DNA from 2 places in the Rothia sp. CCM 9418 genome. Region 2 is predicted to be linked to the other one. Evidence: riboswitches for the same ligand, from Rfam matches in the RefSeq annotation. Region 2 holds a riboswitch; the other holds the start of a gene.

Region 1 (8,950 bases), on a different contig from region 2:
AAGAACAACAGCTACTCGAAAAAATCCACCACAACATCTGCCAACAAGGCGCGCCCAAAATTATCACTATTGATGGACGAAGCGGGGCCGGAAAAACAACGTTCTCCCATAGCCTCTACACCTACCTCAACCAACGCAACATTCCATCCCAAATCTTCACCCTCGAAAATCTCTATCAAGGATGGAACGGACTACAAGCAGGTATCAAGCAATGGCACCGCAACCTCAATAACCTCAGTGATAACCCGCAATCACCCCTCATCTGGTTCGGTTGGGATTGGGAAACACAACAACCAACAGGTCCACACCTCACGACAATTGACCCACGCCAAACGCTCATCGTCGAGGGCGTCGGCGCCACACCGCCTCACAGCTACCAAGCACCATTTAACGTCATCACATGTTGGCTCGATATGTCATCACATCACCGCAAAGAGCGAGCACTCAACCGTGACGGAGAAACATACCGCCCCTATTGGGATACGTGGGCAGAACAAGAAAACCTCCAACTACCTGCACACCCAGCATCACATATTGACTATATTTTCTCGCCACCTGTATAAAACGACATCTCAAGAATAGGATGAAATTATGACAACAGTAGTAATGCTCACCCCTCAGCACCCAGAGGGAGAACTTGTAGACCCCTCACGCCCCCTCATCAGCATCGAAGACGAAGGACTCACCCGCGGAGACGGCGTCTTTGAAACGATGATTGCCGTCAACCGCAGCATCCGAAAATTTGACGCACACTTTGAACGGCTAACAAATTCTGCCCGAAAATTGCAACTCCCTCTACCAGCAAAAGAGCACCTCACTCAAGCGCTTAAGACCGCCCTAGAAAATGCCGAACAGGCTCACACCACGACACTAGGTGAAGAACACACCGTCAAAATTATTATCTCTCGTGGTACCACATCAAACGGCCCACACAGCTGGGTTACCGTCGCACCGACACCTCAGAATACCCTCGATCAAAGAACCCACGGCGTCAAAGCAATCACTCTGCCTCGCGGACATGATCCTGCTCAAGACACCGCATACCCGTGGCTACTTGCCGGCGCAAAAACTCTCTCGTACGCCATCAACATGGCCGTCCTACGATACGTACGAACCCAAGGAGCAGACGAAGCAATCTTCATCACCGATGACCGCCGTATTCTAGAAGGCGCAACCAGCTCTGTCATTGTGGCACAAACTATTAATGGGCAAAAAACCCTCCTCACACCAGAACCAAACCACGGAATCCTCCCCGGCACTACCCAAGGAATGATTTTTGAGCAAGCACGCAAACACGGCTGGGAACTCAAATACCAAGAACTTTACCCTCAGGATTTACTCGAATCTGAAGGTGTCTGGTTAGCCTCTTCCGTACGGCTTATCGCTCCTGTAACACACCTCAACGGAACAGCATTAGCAACGTCCCAACAGACCACTGAAGAATTCTTAGCATTCCTTGCAGAAGGGTAAAACACGCAACCTTAAAACTACTGCCAGATAAAAGTTAAGGTACCGGCTCCTAAAGCACCTAAAACACCTGCCAAAACCGTCAGTACAACACCCACCGTAAACCATACGTCTACGAGACCGTACTGCGGTATACGAGCCCAAGTGCGAGTTGAAGCAGACCCAAAACCGCGGGCCTCCATCGTTATAGATAAGCGTGTACCACGACGAATAGCCTGAACTAACAAGGCGAAGCTCTGACCACAAAACGTTTTAACACGTTGCCACAACGTATCTTCTGATCCAAGACCGCGAGCGCGTCGAGCCTGCCCTAGTGTATTCCATTCGCTCAACAACAACCCGACAAGACGTAAAGCAACCAATGCTCCGAGCACAAAACGAACCGGCAATTTTGTGCTCTGCGCCAAAGAATCAGCAACGTCCGTTGGGTCGGTTGTTAGCATGAGCATCATCCCAGGAAGAACCATTGCCAAGCCACGAATAGTCAGAACAATACCTGTCACAAGAGAACCAGTGCTCATCGACAAAAATCCCATGTCAAAAAGCATCGTCCCTGTCTTCTCCACCAAAAGAGCAGTCGACCAGCCCGATAGTAGAACACCAAATAATACAGGCCAAAGCTGACCCAAAAGACGCACAGGGTTCAACCCCAGGGCCCATAAACCCACTAACTCGATACAAAAGATGATGGTGATGCTCACCCAATCTTTGAGCAGAATAAGGATAATTGTCAGAAGCAAAGTGAGCGCAACTTTAACCCCTGCATTAACGCTTCCAAGAATCCCTTCTTTTTCTGCGGTAGACGCAAAAATATCAAAACTCATCAACGTTCTTCTTCCCCGTGATAGTCTGATTCCGCGATAAGCCTTAGCTGTATTCCTCCTAAAGCACGCACAAAATCATCATCGTGAGTTACTGAAACGACTGCTGTGCCCTGTTCCAAGAGTTCTTGAATCAAAAGCACCAATTCCTTCCATGTATGAGCGTCTTGCCCAAAAGTAGGTTCGTCAAGAATGAGGACCTGAGGTGCTGTTGCCAATGCGGTTGCTACAGAAAGACGGCGTTTCTCACCCCCAGAAAGGGTGAACGGGTTTGCTCCTTCAAGATGACGCAAACGTAAACGTTCAGATAACGCGTCAATACGGTGTTTAAGAGCTTGTTCGTCGACAGGTTCTTGACGAAGCCGCGCAAGTTGTCGTGGCCCAAATTCAAGTTCTTCACGTACCGTAGCAGTTAAAAACTGTTGCTCAGGTTCTTGAAAGACTAGACCAATACGCGAAGCAATATCACGAGAACGCCACTGTGTCATATCAGGTGAAGGCTCCTTATACTGCCGTGACGGTGAAGGAGCAGCGTCTTCTAAAAATGCTGATGTTGCTACAATCTCCCCAGAAACAGGGTAGAGTAACCCAGCTAAGGTCAGAGCAAAAGTAGATTTTCCGGCACCATTACAGCCAAGGACACTTGTATGTTCACCAGCTCGGATAGAAGCATTAATCCCTGAAGAAACAATAGGCGCATCAAAAATATACGGTTCAGAACAATTCTTAAGGGCCTTTCGTCGTTTACGTCGCTCTCGTGCAGAAGGATAATGACGAGTTACTGCCACATTACGAGCACAAATTAGCTCTGCCCCAGCCTGTTGCGTTGAAGGAAGAACCTCTGGCGTGTAGTCAGGAACCCATACCCCCGCAGAAATAAGCTCTTCCCTCGCTTCTGCAAGAACCTCAGTAGGTGAACCGTCATGAGTAACACGTCCGCCTGCACCAAGAACAATAATTCTGTCCATATGCTCAGCCCACACACCAACACGATGTTCAATAACGACAAGGGTTGCTCCCGTATGTTTTTGTGCGCGTATTACGGCATCACGAACATCTTCAACACCAGCAGGATCAAGATTTGCTGTTGGTTCATCTAAGAAAATACCACCAGGATGCATCGCAAGGATGCCAGCCAACCCTAGTCGTTGTTTTTGTCCGCCAGATAGGGCACTCGTCGGATGTGATAAGTCAAACTTCTCTAAGCCAACATCTGCTAAAGCACGTTTAACACGTTCCCATATTTGTTCATGCGGCACACCTAAATTTTCGGGACCGAAAGCAACATCATCTCCTATACGAGATAGCACAATAGATGACTCTGGGTCCTGTTGCATGAGTCCTACTGCACCGTGAGCATCTTCAGCAGGTATACCATCAATGGTGATAGTGCCCTGTTGAGATTGACCATCATCGTCGTGTAATAGCCCGCCCATGGCGTGCAGAAGGGTTGATTTGCCTGCGCCAGAAGAACCCAAAAGAAGCACTTTTTGTCCAGGTTCAATGGTCAGATGTACAGATTCTAGAGTAGGTTTTTCTCGTCCTGCGTAATGCCAGCCAAACTCACGTACACTAATACGAACGCCACGCACCGGCTGAGAGTCAGCAGGCGGTGGCGTTATGGAAGATGTTGTATCCACGGTTAGGCGCGTGCTCGTTTCGACCGTCCAGAAGCCAAGGACGACAAGACACCCGTTTGTGCTAGTGCTTTCATTAAGAACCACGAAAGAACCCCAGCAAGCAATGCCCCAGAAATCGTTCCGCATGCCGTGTAAACCAGCATCTTTGCAAAAGAAAGCTCATTTGCGTAGTAGATGATAATTTCTGAGACACCCATACCGAAACCAGATACTGCGCCGGCAAGAGCTGCGACCATAATATTCCACTGGCGGTAAAGGAATACCGCAAAAATTAGTTCTGCACCAAGACCTTGGATTAAGCCTGAGATAATAACGGACATACCAAAATGTGTGCCAAGGATACCCTCAATAATGGCGCCAAGAAGTTCACAATATAGTGCTGCACCAGGTTTACGGATAACAATTCCGCCCAGCACACCAGCAATCAGCCAGCCACCGCCAATAAGAGGCATATATTCTGGTACCGTTGCAAAAATCGTTTTTGCCAGCGGGTAAATCGCAACAGACCAGAACCAGAAAATGAGTCCGCATGCTACGGACAGGACAGAGGCGATAACGATATCGTTAACTCGCCACGCTAAAGAAGATTTCTTAGCCATCGTAAATTTTCCTTCCCGAATACAGGAAGGGGAACGTTACACTACGTGAACGTTTGAGAGAACTCGACTTCCTAAACGCCGGTACTAACCGGATCAGGTTCGAGGGTCTGCTTTCGCACTCTCAGCACCCTACGGTGCTCCCCTGTCGCTTCTATACGTATATGTTTATACGGCTTTATTGTCAAAGCCTTGTTCAGTATAGTTTGTTCACCACGTTCAATTCCACCCTCCAGAGAAGTTATGACAATATCTGCAGTTTCCACGCTTTCTTAGAGAATTATTCGTGAGTAGTAATACGCTGTTGGGCTTCTCCTGTTATAGGATTGCTAAGGATACTCATCAACGATGGAGAAAAACATGAACCCCATTAATCTTGTAGGAACCGCGGCTTCTCTTGCTGGCATCACCGTGGCAAACAAAGCGCTCTCTGCAACATGGAAAAAAGTAACCGGAAATGAACCACCCGCAAGCAACCCCGACGATGATGAGCGTTGGCGAGATATCATTCTATGGTCACTGTTAACAGGTCTTGTTGGTACCGTCATCAAAGTCAGCATTACTCGCAAAACAAACGAGGTCAAAGCAAAACGCAAAAATGACCCCATTGGACAAAACGAAGTCTAAGAACAACATCTCTTAGAAAACCTCATCCTCGTGTAGACGGCAACAGTCATTTTGTTGCCGTCTACACTTCTTTAAACCCCATGAACTTACCGCTCATCAGCATTAACAAATCCTTTGAAGATAAGCCCACTGTAAGTGAACCTTAGACGGTGCGCATAGTTCTGGTAAAAAGTACACAAATTTCTTCACTTTATCTTTGTTTCTGCGGGTATTTCACACCATTACCCACGCTCAATAGATACTCTTATCCTTATGAGCAAACACGCCAAAGAGCAGAACGAATCTGTGCCATTAGGGACCCGAGGCACCATCACAGCCTGGGCATTATGGGACGCCGGTGGCGCCTCCTTCAACGCGGTCATGACAACATTCGTCTTCACCGTCTATCTCACCAGCAAAGCATTCGGCGATCCCAAAGACGCCTCCGAAATGCTCTCCACCGGCCTCGCCATTGCAGGACTGCTCATCGCATTACTTGCCCCCGTCACAGGACAACGCGCAGACGCATCAGGTCAACGCACCCTATGGTTAGCAGTCAACACATTCCTCACAGCCGTGCTCATGGCACTTTGCTTCTTCACATTCCCCGAACCACAATGGCTTCTCTACGGTGTAACGCTCATCTGCGCAGCAAACGTCATGAACGAGTTCGCCATCGTCAACTACAACGCGCTACTGCCAGAACTATCAACGCCCTCAACGGTTGGAAAAATTAGTGGTATCGGATGGTCTGCAGGCTACTTCGGCGGCATTATCGCCCTAGGAATCGTCCTCTTCGCATTTGTTGGGCTTGGCTCAGACACCGGTTTCTTAGGTATCTCACCCGATAACTCTTTGAATATTCGTGCAGTCGCCATCTTCTCAGCAGTATGGTCCATCATACTTAGCACACCACTAGTTATTGCGCTCTACCGTCACGACCGTCGTCACCCCAAAAAACCAGTAGCACCCAAAGTTGGGCTCATAGACTCTTATAAAAAACTCTGGGCTACATTAAAAAGCCTCTACAAAAACTCACCCAAAACTCTCGCGTTCCTCTTTGCCTCCGCAATCTTCCGTGATGGCTTTACCGGCATCTTCACCTTCGGTGGCATCGTGGCCGCAGGCACATTCGGTTTTAGCACCACAGAAATTATCATCTTCGCTATCGCAGGTAACGTTGTTGCCGGTATCGGTGCACTTCTCGGCGGTAAATTTGATGACCTCATCGGACCCAAACGAGTTATCGTCTCTAGCCTTGTCTGCTTGCTCATCTCTGCAACCCCGCTCCTATTTATCCAAAGCCCTATTGTCTTCTGGATTTGTGGATTAGGGCTCTGCGCTTTCGTCGGGCCAGCACAATCCGCGTCACGCACCTACCTCTCCCGTATCACCCCACCCGGGCATGAAGGAGAAATCTTCGGACTATACTCCACCACAGGACGTGCAGCAGCACCCCTAGCACCGCTACTATTTGGACTATTCGTCTGGGCATTCGGTGCACAAATCTGGGGTATTCTTGGCATCATGGTGGTTCTCGTAGCAGGTCTGTTACTCACCCTGCCACTACCACGAGTACACCGCAAAGAACACCAAGAAACCCTCGAAAAAGGGCAACTATAATACGCCACTTACCGCTTATCAAAGAATAGGGTGGGTGCTTACATCGTTGTGTAAGCACCCACCCTAGCTTTTTGTGTTGCACCATACGATACAACAGCCACTAAAACATCACGGCTTCTGATAAGAAATCATCTGAGAATCCACAAGATTCTGCAATACAGCAGGGAACTGGTCATTAGGAATAGGCCCATACTGTTGTTCAATCCTCTGACGAAAAACATCCATAGGCAACGGCTCATCCAGCAACAGCCAACTATCAGCAGCGAACTCCGACACCTCAGACAACCGCCCACCACCATAAATTAACGAAGCATCGTCCAAAAGCACAGCAGACGTACCCGAGACACGAGACACAAGGCCCGCCGGTACTTCCTGCTCAACAGAATGAACAATCTGCCACGATGCAGAAGACTCCTCCGCCGGTGAAGACAATAACTCCCTAAAGACCGGCAATGTCTGAGAAATCTCAGAATACACCACACGGCGCACACCGCCACAACGCTTCATCGCATTCAGCAAACGAGGTAAACCATCATCGGTGAGCAACAAGCCAGAAGTCTGACCAGCAATCTCCACTAACGCTTCAGCCCAACTCACATCCTCCACATACGGAACAGTTGGCTCCTCAACACGCCCCAAAAGTACGATACGAGACAGCTGATACGAAAAATTATCTGGCGCAACTACCGAAATACCCAAAGACCCCGGATCTATCTGATGTTTAGGAAAACCCTTCTCCACAATCACCGACAACGGCTTAGGATACGGACGTACACATAAATCATCCTGCACAACAGCCGTCTCATCCGACAAATACGCAAAATGCTGACCCAAAAAACGAGACGCCGTCGTTTTACCACGCCCTGACGGGCCAATTAAAATCATGGCACGGCCAGAAGATTCATCACCCAAGGCAGCCGCATGAAAAAGACTCACCGAACCAGCTAAAGTACGAAGCATCGCCAACGTCACCTCAACCGTCAAACGCTCTTGAGCGACATCAACATGCTGAACACTCAAAAACTGCAAGCCTTCAACACCCCGATATTTTTCAGGGCAACTCAACTCCGCAGAAACAAAAACTTTCCCATCCGCGGTGCTCTGCTCTAAATCGCCCACACAACGAACCGGATTCATCGCCGCCCACGAACTCAAAACGTCCGCAACCAATGACTCTTCAAGAGAATCGTCAAAAAATAATTCGACGCTCGTACCAGCAGGACATAAACGTATAGCGCGCATCAAAAACCCTAACCGTCCGAAACGATATTAGTACGATGAAAATTCAGATAGCTACGCGAAGCCGTCGGGCCACGCTGACCCTGATAACGGTTGCCGTATGCGCCATCACCATAAGGGTGCTCAGCTTCTGAAGACAACCGGAAAAAGCACAACTGACCAACCTTAGAACCAGGCCACAACATAATAGGCAACGTCGCCATATTTGACAGCTCTAACGTCACATGCCCCGAAAAACCAGGATCAATAAAACCAGCTGTAGAATGCGTCAAAAGACCCAAACGCCCCAACGACGACTTACCCTCCAAACGGGCAGCTACATCAGCAGGCAAGGTGACAGACTCATACGTTGAGCCAAGAACAAACTCCCCCGGATGCAAAATAAACGGCTCATCCGGAGCGACCTCAACCAGACGAGTCAGCTCAGACTGATCCGACGACGGATCAATATGCGGATACTTATGATTATCAAAAAGACGGAAAAAACGGTCCAAACGAACATCAACCGACGCCGGCTGAATCATCGACTCATCAAAAGGTTCTAAAACTATACGACCGCCAGCAATCTCCTGGCGAATATCACGGTCTGAAATAAGCACACTCTAAAAATATCGTATTAAACGTGCAGAAATTTTCATTTAGTACCAGAACGCGCTAAAGTATTCACAACATAGCAATAAAGATGAAGACAGACCGTCTTACCAACGCTATATGCGGCTGTAGCTCAATGGTAGAGCGCACGCTTCCCAAGCCTGATACGCGGGTTCGATTCCCGTCAGCCGCTCCACTTTCACGTCGTATTTGATAAGCCCCTGGTTGCGTTGGTGTGTTTGCGCTTGGGGGGGGTTAGATTTTTGGCTCGCGTTGGCGGGTTCGGGTTTTGCCTGATATTCCGCGGTTTCATGGCTCTTCGGTTTCATCGGCACGCGAGAAAAGCCCACTCGGATATGGAGCGGGC
Region 2 (8,950 bases):
CGGGGTGGAAATGGGTGCCGCGCTGGCGGACGATAATCTCGCCTGCGTTGACGGTCTGACCGCCATAGCGCTTAACACCGAGGTACTGGGGGTTAGAGTCACGGCCGTTGCGGGTGGAGCTTGCGCCCTTCTTATGTGCCATCTGTGCCTACCTTAGGTAAAAGATTATGTGAAAATCCGGGACGTTGGGAACTTACGCGTTAATCGCAGTGATTTTAACGGTAGTAAGTTCTGCGCGGAAGCCCTGACGCTTCTTATAACCGGTCTTATTCTTGTACTTCTGAATAACGATTTTAGGACCGCGGAGGTCTTCAATCTTTTCAGCAGTTACCTTGGCGGAAGCCAGGGTCTTTGCATCTGCAGTGACCTTGTCCCCATCTACCAGCAGCAGTACAGGTAGCTCAATGGTGCTACCGGGCTCGCCAGCGACGCGGTCAAGGGTAACGAGGTCTCCTACGGAAACCTTTTCCTGGCGGCCGCCAGCGCGGACAATCGCGTATGCCACTTGGGAACTCACTTCTCTCGACGTCTTTATATTGAACAATTTTTCGAAAGAGCGCAGATCCTGGTACCAAAACATGTAGTGCAACAAGACTCTGAGAAGATTTCTCGTTGAATCTTGAGCTTTCTAAGGATTCGCGCTCATCGAGCATATCTAGTAGTTTCCTACCAGTGGTATCTCCCTCAGGTTCGAACGTGTAAAACGAACTTAAGAAGCACCGAAAGACAAGACTACGACAACTACCCCCGCAAGGGCAAGTGACACGCCGAAATTGGTTCTTCAAAGAAACGTAGCTCTAGCCAACAAGCCCTCAAAAACGCGTTTTTCATGCAGATAAGCTCGTAATCTGGCACTATTCTAGCTATTTTGTTGACGAACTTCACAGCCTGCTGAGCTGATGTCTGAAACTCCTCCGAAGAGTACGCTTCAAGCCATTCCCCGTAGGGGTGCTTTCCCTCATACTCCTGATAAGCAGTATATAAGTTTTTCCCAATCTCAGCGTATAACCAATAGCACGGTAGAACAGCAGCCGCACCAACACCATAACTTTCACCAGTACGCGCTAGAAGAAAATCGGTATAAGCCTCTGTCGTCGCACTTGGGATACCCGTAACATACGCAGAATCACTAAAACGGCTCACCCAGCGACGATGCAATTCAGATTCAACTTCAACAGCCTCCACCGCCCCATGAGCAAAGAACATCCGTGATTCAGTATCTGACGCAGCGATACCAACCTGACCTAACGCCCGAGAATATTCCTTAAGATATAAACCATCTTGGTCTAAATAATAAATAAAAGCGTCCTGAGATAAAGACCCATTACCAAGACCTTCAACAAAAGGACAGCTGTTAACCTGTTCTCTGATAGAGGTACTTAACTCCCATACATATTCAGAAAAGCTCTCACGCAACCGAACCATATCGACCTCCTGTGCATGCAGAAGGTACCTATCAAGGTCGCTTAGTCGCGCACTTTGTTCAGAGATTACAGAATGAACATGATAAAAATGGTCAATCGGCCCGTTGCCGCCACCAACATCAAGTTTTTCGCCATTTTTAATAGCCCCAGTAATCCACCGCTTGACGCGTTCCAAGGCCGTTTGCCAACATCCTGTACGCGCAAGCTCGGTAGCCAAAGCAGCAGAGAAAGAACAACCAGTACCGTGTGTCGTGCGAACCTGCACACGTTCAGCGTATCCAACCCATACTGGTTCACTATGACCTGGCATCATCAGCGCATCAGAAGTCCACTCCCCTGAACAATGGCCACCTTTAACAAGAACTGCAACCTCATGACGATCAGCTAGGCGCTGCCCCTGAGAACATAGCACTTCCCATTGCTCCGTAGCGTCTTCACCTAAAAGGACAGCCATCTCATGTGCATTAGGAGTGATGACATCAGCATAAGAAAATAATGAAGAAAGCTCTGATACGGATTCTTCTTCTGCTAGAGAATCTCCACTTGTAGCTACCATGACAGGATCTAATACCACAATAGGAGGACGATATTTCTGTAACCATGAACGAACCGCAGTAATAACCTCAGAAGTTCCCAACATGCCAATCTTGACAGCATCGATATCAATATCAGCGCTAATTGCTTCTAACTGTTCGGATAGAAACTGTGCAGGAGGGAAAAAGGCCTGTTGCACACCACGAGTATTTTGAGCAGTCAACGCAGTAATAGCGCTCATACCATACCCGCCATGGGCTGCAATAGATTTTAAATCAGCTTGGATACCCGCCCCACCGCCAGAATCAGAACCGGCAATGGTAAGCACCCGTGGATACTCACGTTTTTGGGTAGAAAGACTATGTGATGTTAAAGTGTCGCCCATAAAATCGACATCCCTTCGCTTGTACTAACAAGAGCAGGTTCTGCGGGTTTTTCTCAGCTCTCAACAGAGAGCACCCCGTGTCCTGATATTCACGCACCTATAGTAAAAGTGCTTAAACCTAGCCTAGAAAAAATAGCTTCTACCAGCTAGAGTTTTCAGCGAAGACAACGATTATGACTCTTCTTTACAAGCAGATAAAACAAAGGTGGTGCGCTCCATCTGAAGCACACCACCTCTTTAGCGTTTTAAAACGATAGGATTATTGTCCCTCACGCTTAATCTGGTCAGCTGAAACACCAACACCAAGCATTACCGTATGCTCTTCGTGCGATGAAGTCGTTGAAACTTCGGTGACAGAAGCAACAACACTTTTAGCTGCATGCCCTTCTGAGAGTTCTTGACGCGTAACCGCAGAACCTACACCAGCACTTACCGCACGACGAGAACGACGCTTCTTGCGAGGTGCTGGCATATTCTCAGCAGATTGTTCAGAAACTTTGCCCTCTTGAGCAGTTCCTTCCTCAACAGACTGTTGGCGACCAGGTTGGGCAACACCAGTGACTCGAGGCTCCTGAACCTCTTGTGCTTTAGCCCCCGTAGATACGCTCACTGCCACCGATGCTCCAGCAGAAGATACCGGTGCAGAAGCACGACGAGAACGACGACGCTTCACCGGAGCATCGTCTTTCTGAGCAGAGTCTTGCTCTTCTTTACGTTGCACGTCTCGTCCAGCTTTTTGTGCCGCACGAGCTCGCGCCTCCCCCGCCTGAATGGCAGCTAAACGCTCTGAGTTTTGAGTAAAACGGGAAGAAACGTCTTCATCATTGTCAGACTCATTGATATCAGTGGAATTAGGCTGTTGTCCCTCTTTAGAGTCAAAGATTTGTTCCAAAGACTCCAAGGTGAAGGAGGAATCTTCCGGTGAAGACTCCTGTTCTTCTACATGATCATGCGCATGAGGAAGTTCAACGACTTCCCCACCGATAGTCAGCACCAACTCTGATGAGTCCTCTAACGGTTCGGTATTCTTCGTATCCGCATCACGGCGTGAGGCTTTACGACGTTTCCGTTTACGATGATTCTTAGGTTCGAAGGATTCTTCAGAAGAGTCATTTTCATGTGTTGCAGCAGCAATAGAAGCAACTGCGGCGCGACGAGACTCTTCACGATGTTCCTGTTCAAGGTTGGACTCTTCTGCAGGAGTCTCAACATGAGATTCGCGGATACGCGCAGACTTCTGATGACGAGCACGGCGACGATCTTCACGATCGGTACGTTCATAACGATGAATATAGTCTGATGCGCCGCCGGAGCGTCCTTTAAGAGGTTGGTCATGAACAAGTAGTCCGCGTCCAGAGCAGTGCTCGCAAGCTTCTGAGAACACTTCAAGTAGCCCAGTTCCCATACGTTTACGTGTCATCTGTACCAGACCCAAAGATGTCACTTCAGCAACTTGGTGTTTGGTGCGGTCACGGCCAAGGCACTCTACCAGACGACGCAAAACCAATTCACGGTTTGATTCTAGAACCATGTCGATGAAGTCAATGACGATGATTCCGCCGATATCACGCAAACGTAGCTGACGAACAATCTCTTCAGCTGCTTCAAGGTTATTTTTCGTAACGGTTTCTTCGAGGTTTCCGCCAGAGCCAATGAACTTTCCGGTGTTAACGTCAACAACCGTCATCGCTTCGGTCCGGTCGATGACCAAAGAACCGCCAGAAGGCAAGAAAACTTTACGATCGAGAGCTTTATGAAGTTGTTCTTCAATACGGTAGTGCTCAAAAACGTCTTCTTCGTTATCCCAGCGTTGTAGACGGTCTACGAGATCCGGTGCCATATAAGTTAAGTAAGCTTCAATAGAGTCCCACGCAGAGTCTCCTTGAACAACCATGGCACTAAAATCTTCGTTGAAGACATCACGAACGGTCTTAATAGTCAAATCTGGCTCTTGATACAACATCTCAGGAGCCAAGGTTTTGGGCGCTTCAGCAAGGTTCTTAATATCTTCCCATTGAGCACGCAGACGATTAATATCGTGTGTGAGCTCATCTTCAGAAGCTCCTTCAGCAGCAGTGCGCACGATAACGCCGGCACCTTCAGGAAGTTTATCCTTGAGAATTTTCTTAAGACGAGCACGTTCGGTATCGGGCAGTTTACGGGAAATGCCGGTCATAGAACCGCCAGGAACATATACCAAGAAACGCCCTGGTAACGATACCTGGCTCGTCAAACGAGCGCCCTTATGGCCTACAGGGTCTTTGGTGACCTGTACAAGTATGGAATCACCTGATTTGAGGGCATTTTCGATTTTTCGTGGAGTGCCTTCTAATCCGGAGACATCCCAGTTAACTTCGCCGGCGTAGAGTACTGCATTTCGTCCACGTCCGATGTCGATGAAGGCTGCTTCCATGGAAGGAAGAACATTCTGAACCTTACCAAGGTAGACGTTACCGATGAGAGAATCTTGTTGAGTTTTTGAGACAAAATGCTCTGCTAGTACACCGTCTTCGAGAACACCAATTTGGATTCGGTCATCTTTTTGGCGGACAATCATCTGGCGTTCAACAGATTCACGGCGCGCGAGGAATTCTGCTTCGGTGATACCGCGTTGACGACGTCCTGAATGGCGTGATTCACGGCGACGAATTTTCTTAGCTTCAAGGCGAGTAGAGCCACGGACTCCGGTGACACGGTTGGTGGTGTGTGAGTCTGATAGGCGTGGGGTGCGTACCTTGGTGACGGTGTTTTCGGGATCGCCTTCAGTACCACCTTCAATTTCGATATCTTGCTCTCCACGGCGGCGACGGCGACGGCGACGCGAGGTAACTTCGTCGTCGTCAAGATTAATTTCTGCGAGTCGACGTTGACGGCGTTCTGCTTCAAGCGCTTCACGGCGAGCTTCACGTTCTGCACGCGTCTTTTCCGCAATTTCTTCAAGATTTGGTGAGAAGAACAGCAGATTTGAGGTTGAAGCTGCAGCAGTAAGGTTTTTGAGTTCTTCTGCGAGAATTTCTTTTTGTGTTTTAGGTTGAGATTTTTCTTCTGGCTCAGCTTCTGTTTCAGAAGAATCTTCTGCTTCAGAATTCTCAAGTTCTGAGGTGTGTTCTTCCTCAGTCTTGGGAGTTTGCGTTTCAGTTTCAGAGGTTTCTTCTGCTACTGGAGTTTCTTCTAAATCCAGTGTTAACGAGTTATCCTCTGACACGGTTTGTGATGATGAGTCCGCTTCGGTTTCATTCACCTCAACATCATTTTTGATGTTTTCACTCATAGTATGTACATTCTCCTGCATAAGGAACTAACCGCATTTAGTTCTTACGCTTCAGGTGAGAAAATCTCACAAAAGCTTATTCTTACTCAGCTCATTTCAAACGTTATAGCAACGCTATTATTCGTTATGTGATACAAGGTCTAGCGTGTCATATCTTCACCTTAGAACACATCTGAAGGCATATTACAGGTTTTCACGCTATGAGCTGAGCCAGTAGTTTCCCCGAGTCTGTGCGTTGTGCACTGAACTTTTAAGCGTTATGTCTAAAACTGATTAACGCAGTGTCGGTACCACCTACTGGATAGCTACTTCTGTATGCGGGCAGAAGACTACCACTGCTCATTCTCTCATATACTTCCCAAAATAAGTGCCCTTAAAGCATTCTTTCGAGAAAAGAAAAGCCAATATCTAGATTCACACAGTAGGATAGTTAACGTTTTGTACCCCCATGCGGAGACTCCCGTGACCTATACCTCAGAAGAAAACATGATCGATAACGGCTCTTTAACAATGAACGCCACAGAACAGGCAAATTTTGACCGTAGACTCGCCTTTTTGATGCTGATTGCCGGTGCAGCTGCTTTTATATCTTCATGCATGCTTGTTTTTGAACGTCTACAAATTTATATCGACGCTTCACATGTTTCTTCCTGCGATGTTAACGCGCTACTCAATTGCGGCACGGTCATGCGCACACCCTATGCTGAGGCTTTTGGGTTTCCTAATCCATTTATTGGGTTAGTCGGTTATGCCATTGTTCTTACTATTAGCACCGCTATTTTGGCAGGTGCCCGTTTTCATCGCTGGTACTGGTTAGCCATGAATATCGGGCATTTATTAGCAACGTTCTTCGTCTTTTGGCTCTGGTATAACACCACGTTCAAAATCAATGCTTTGTGTCTTTTCTGTATGTTTGTGTGGGTTGCCCAAATAATCATGACAGGCAGGGTTACTGCACGAAACGTTATTGCGGGGGTTATACCAGCTCCTTCTCATTTGCGTGAGAGCGTCGCTGGATGGTCTTGGTTTGCTATCGTTTTAGTTTTTGTTCTCATCTTCGGAATCATTTTTATCCGATTCTCCGACATTATTCTTGGAATGTTCTAAAACGTTACTAATACCGATAGACAAGAGCGGGTGGGGACAACCAAAATTTTGGTTGTCCCCACCCGCTCTAAGGTTATTAGCACGATACTGGCTTAGGAATTAAACCAGATAGCAATCTCACGCTCAGCAGATGCCACAGAGTCAGAACCATGAATTAAATTCTGTTGCACAGAGGTGCTCCACGCCCGTCCATAATCTCCACGAATCGTTCCGGCAGGGGCACTCACGGGGTTAGACGGTCCCATGATAGTTCGGATAGCTTCTACAACCTCCTCACCTTCAAAAACAGCTGCTACCACAGGACCAGAGAGCATAAACTCTAGAAGCGCCGGATAAAACGGTTTTTCAAGGTGTTCACTATAGTGCTGTGCCAAAAGACTTTCAGTGGGCGTGAGCATTTTCATCTGAGCTAGAGTGTATCCTTTTCGCTCAATACGATGAAGAATCTCACCGACCAGTTGACGTTTGACACCGTCAGGTTTAATCAGAATCAGAGTACATTCGCTCATGAACGGAACCTTCCTTGTGAAGCAACATCTTGCAACCTAGTGTAACAGGGGTTACAGGTTTTTCTGCTGCTTCTCCCATTCAAGCTGTTCACGTTCACGCTCTTTATTCTCACGGTCAAGACGCTCCCCCGTACGTACCGCATACCAATACGTAGCCGTAAAGCACAACCCGATAAATATCAAAGACGGCAAAGCCACACCAGCAAGAATCAACAAACCTTGCAAAGCCCAACCAAAGGTATAGCCCCACGGTTTACGTAAAAACGCTGGCGCAGCTAAAAATGCGCCAATCAAAGCAAGACCTAGCACCCAGATTATGATTTTATAGATGAGAGGGCTATTAAAATTTAGTCCAAAAATCGCCAACGTCGCAAAGAACGCCACAAAAGCTTCCAGTGTTAGCACCGTAGAAGAAAACATCACTTTGATAGAGCTTGGTTTCTTTACCTGCCCTGGTCGCCACTGGCGTTGAGCCTTTGTCAAACGAACCATTATGATCCTTCCCCATCAGGTAACCATGACGAACGCACCTGACCGATAACGGTAATTGAACCGGTAATAAGAATCGCTGAAGAATGCTCCTCATGCTCTAGACTCTGGTCCACCGCAGCATTCAAAGCATCGTCAAGGTACTCGTACGTCTGCACATCATATTCTGAGAGCCCAGCATCAAGAGCCATATCTTTAAGGGTTTCTACGTCAATGGCCCGAGCAGATTCAGATGCGGTGAGGTATAGCTTCGTCTGGAAATCAGCAGAATCAAAGTATTCTTCACGAATCGCTTCAAAAATACCTACTGCGTCTTTTTCTCGTAAAATGCCGATGACAATACCTAAAGAACCGACAGCAAAAGATTCTTTAAAAGCGTGGGCAGAAGCCCGAATACCATGAGGGTTATGAGCTGCATCAAGAATAATCGTTGGAGCAGTTTTAAGAACCTCCAGACGTCCAGGAGAAGTCAACTCCTCCCATCCTTGTCGAATCAGCTCAACATTAAGAGGCTTTTCAGCTCCTCCCAAGAATGCCTCAACAGCTGCAATAGCTACCGCAGCATTCTGGCTTTGGTGCTCGCCAAAAAGAGGAACGGGAACATCCGTATACGTATCTGCTAATCCACGGATATCTACCATTTGCCCACCAACACCAGGGCGACGAGCAAGAACACCGAATTCTACTCCCTCAAAACGATAGCCAGCAGAAACTTCTTGAGCACGTTCTAAGAGAACCTGAGCAGCTTCGGGGTCTTGCACAGCGCTAATGAGCGTACCTTGTTCTTTGATAATGCCGGCTTTTTCAGCAGCAATATCAGCCAATGTTGACCCCAAAATATCAGTATGGTCATAGGAGATAGGTGTTACGACAGAAACTTGAGCTTGCGCAACATTCGTAGCATCCCAAACCCCACCAATACCTACTTCAAGGACAACCACGTCCACCGGCTCATCAGCAAAAATAGCGAAAGCAAGAATAGTCAACGCCTCAAAATAGGTGATACGAGGTTCACCAGCAGCACCCAACTGGGTGTCAATCATGTCCAGATACGGGCGAATTTCTTGCCAGATACGCACAAAAGTTTCATCTGATACCGGACGGCCGTCGATACTAATACGTTCTGTTACTTTGCTCAAATGCGGGCTAGTGTATCGCCCTGTTCGTAAATCATGAGCAATTAACAAACGCTCAATCATCCGAGCTGTCGATGTTTTGCCGTTCGTGCCGG

Evidence for each region. Region 2 has a riboswitch for thiamine pyrophosphate ahead of ACN083_RS02950 (bifunctional hydroxymethylpyrimidine kinase/phosphomethylpyrimidine kinase). Riboswitches for the same ligand answer to the same signal wherever they lie in the genome.
Region 1: another riboswitch for thiamine pyrophosphate. It lies ahead of ACN083_RS06240 (ECF transporter S component); the one in region 2 lies ahead of ACN083_RS02950 (bifunctional hydroxymethylpyrimidine kinase/phosphomethylpyrimidine kinase).

What each region holds. Positions count from the first base shown of each region.
Region 1 covers NZ_JBLXXX010000004.1:22,777-31,726, reverse strand. The annotation lists gene ACN083_RS06260 (tRNA (adenosine(37)-N6)-threonylcarbamoyltransferase complex ATPase subunit type 1 TsaE) at 1-563, shown strand, start outside; gene ACN083_RS06255 (aminodeoxychorismate lyase) at 592-1,470, shown strand; gene ACN083_RS06250 (energy-coupling factor transporter transmembrane component T family protein) at 1,488-2,291, opposite strand; gene ACN083_RS06245 (ABC transporter ATP-binding protein) at 2,291-3,928, opposite strand; gene ACN083_RS06240 (ECF transporter S component) at 3,931-4,527, opposite strand; TPP riboswitch at 4,579-4,681, opposite strand; gene ACN083_RS06235 (DUF4235 domain-containing protein) at 4,885-5,151, shown strand; gene ACN083_RS06230 (MFS transporter) at 5,404-6,753, shown strand; gene ACN083_RS06225 (hypothetical protein) at 6,862-7,995, opposite strand; gene dcd (dCTP deaminase) at 8,004-8,591, opposite strand; tRNA gene ACN083_RS06215 (tRNA-Gly) at 8,706-8,779, shown strand.
Region 2 covers NZ_JBLXXX010000002.1:41,207-50,156, forward strand. The annotation lists gene rpmA (50S ribosomal protein L27) at 1-142, opposite strand, end outside; gene rplU (50S ribosomal protein L21) at 194-505, opposite strand; gene ACN083_RS02950 (bifunctional hydroxymethylpyrimidine kinase/phosphomethylpyrimidine kinase) at 742-2,343, opposite strand; TPP riboswitch at 2,337-2,431, opposite strand; gene ACN083_RS02955 (Rne/Rng family ribonuclease) at 2,603-5,614, opposite strand; gene ACN083_RS02960 (vitamin K epoxide reductase family protein) at 6,077-6,721, shown strand; gene ndk (nucleoside-diphosphate kinase) at 6,814-7,230, opposite strand; gene ACN083_RS02970 (DUF4233 domain-containing protein) at 7,282-7,722, opposite strand; gene ACN083_RS02975 (bifunctional folylpolyglutamate synthase/dihydrofolate synthase) at 7,722-8,950, opposite strand, start outside.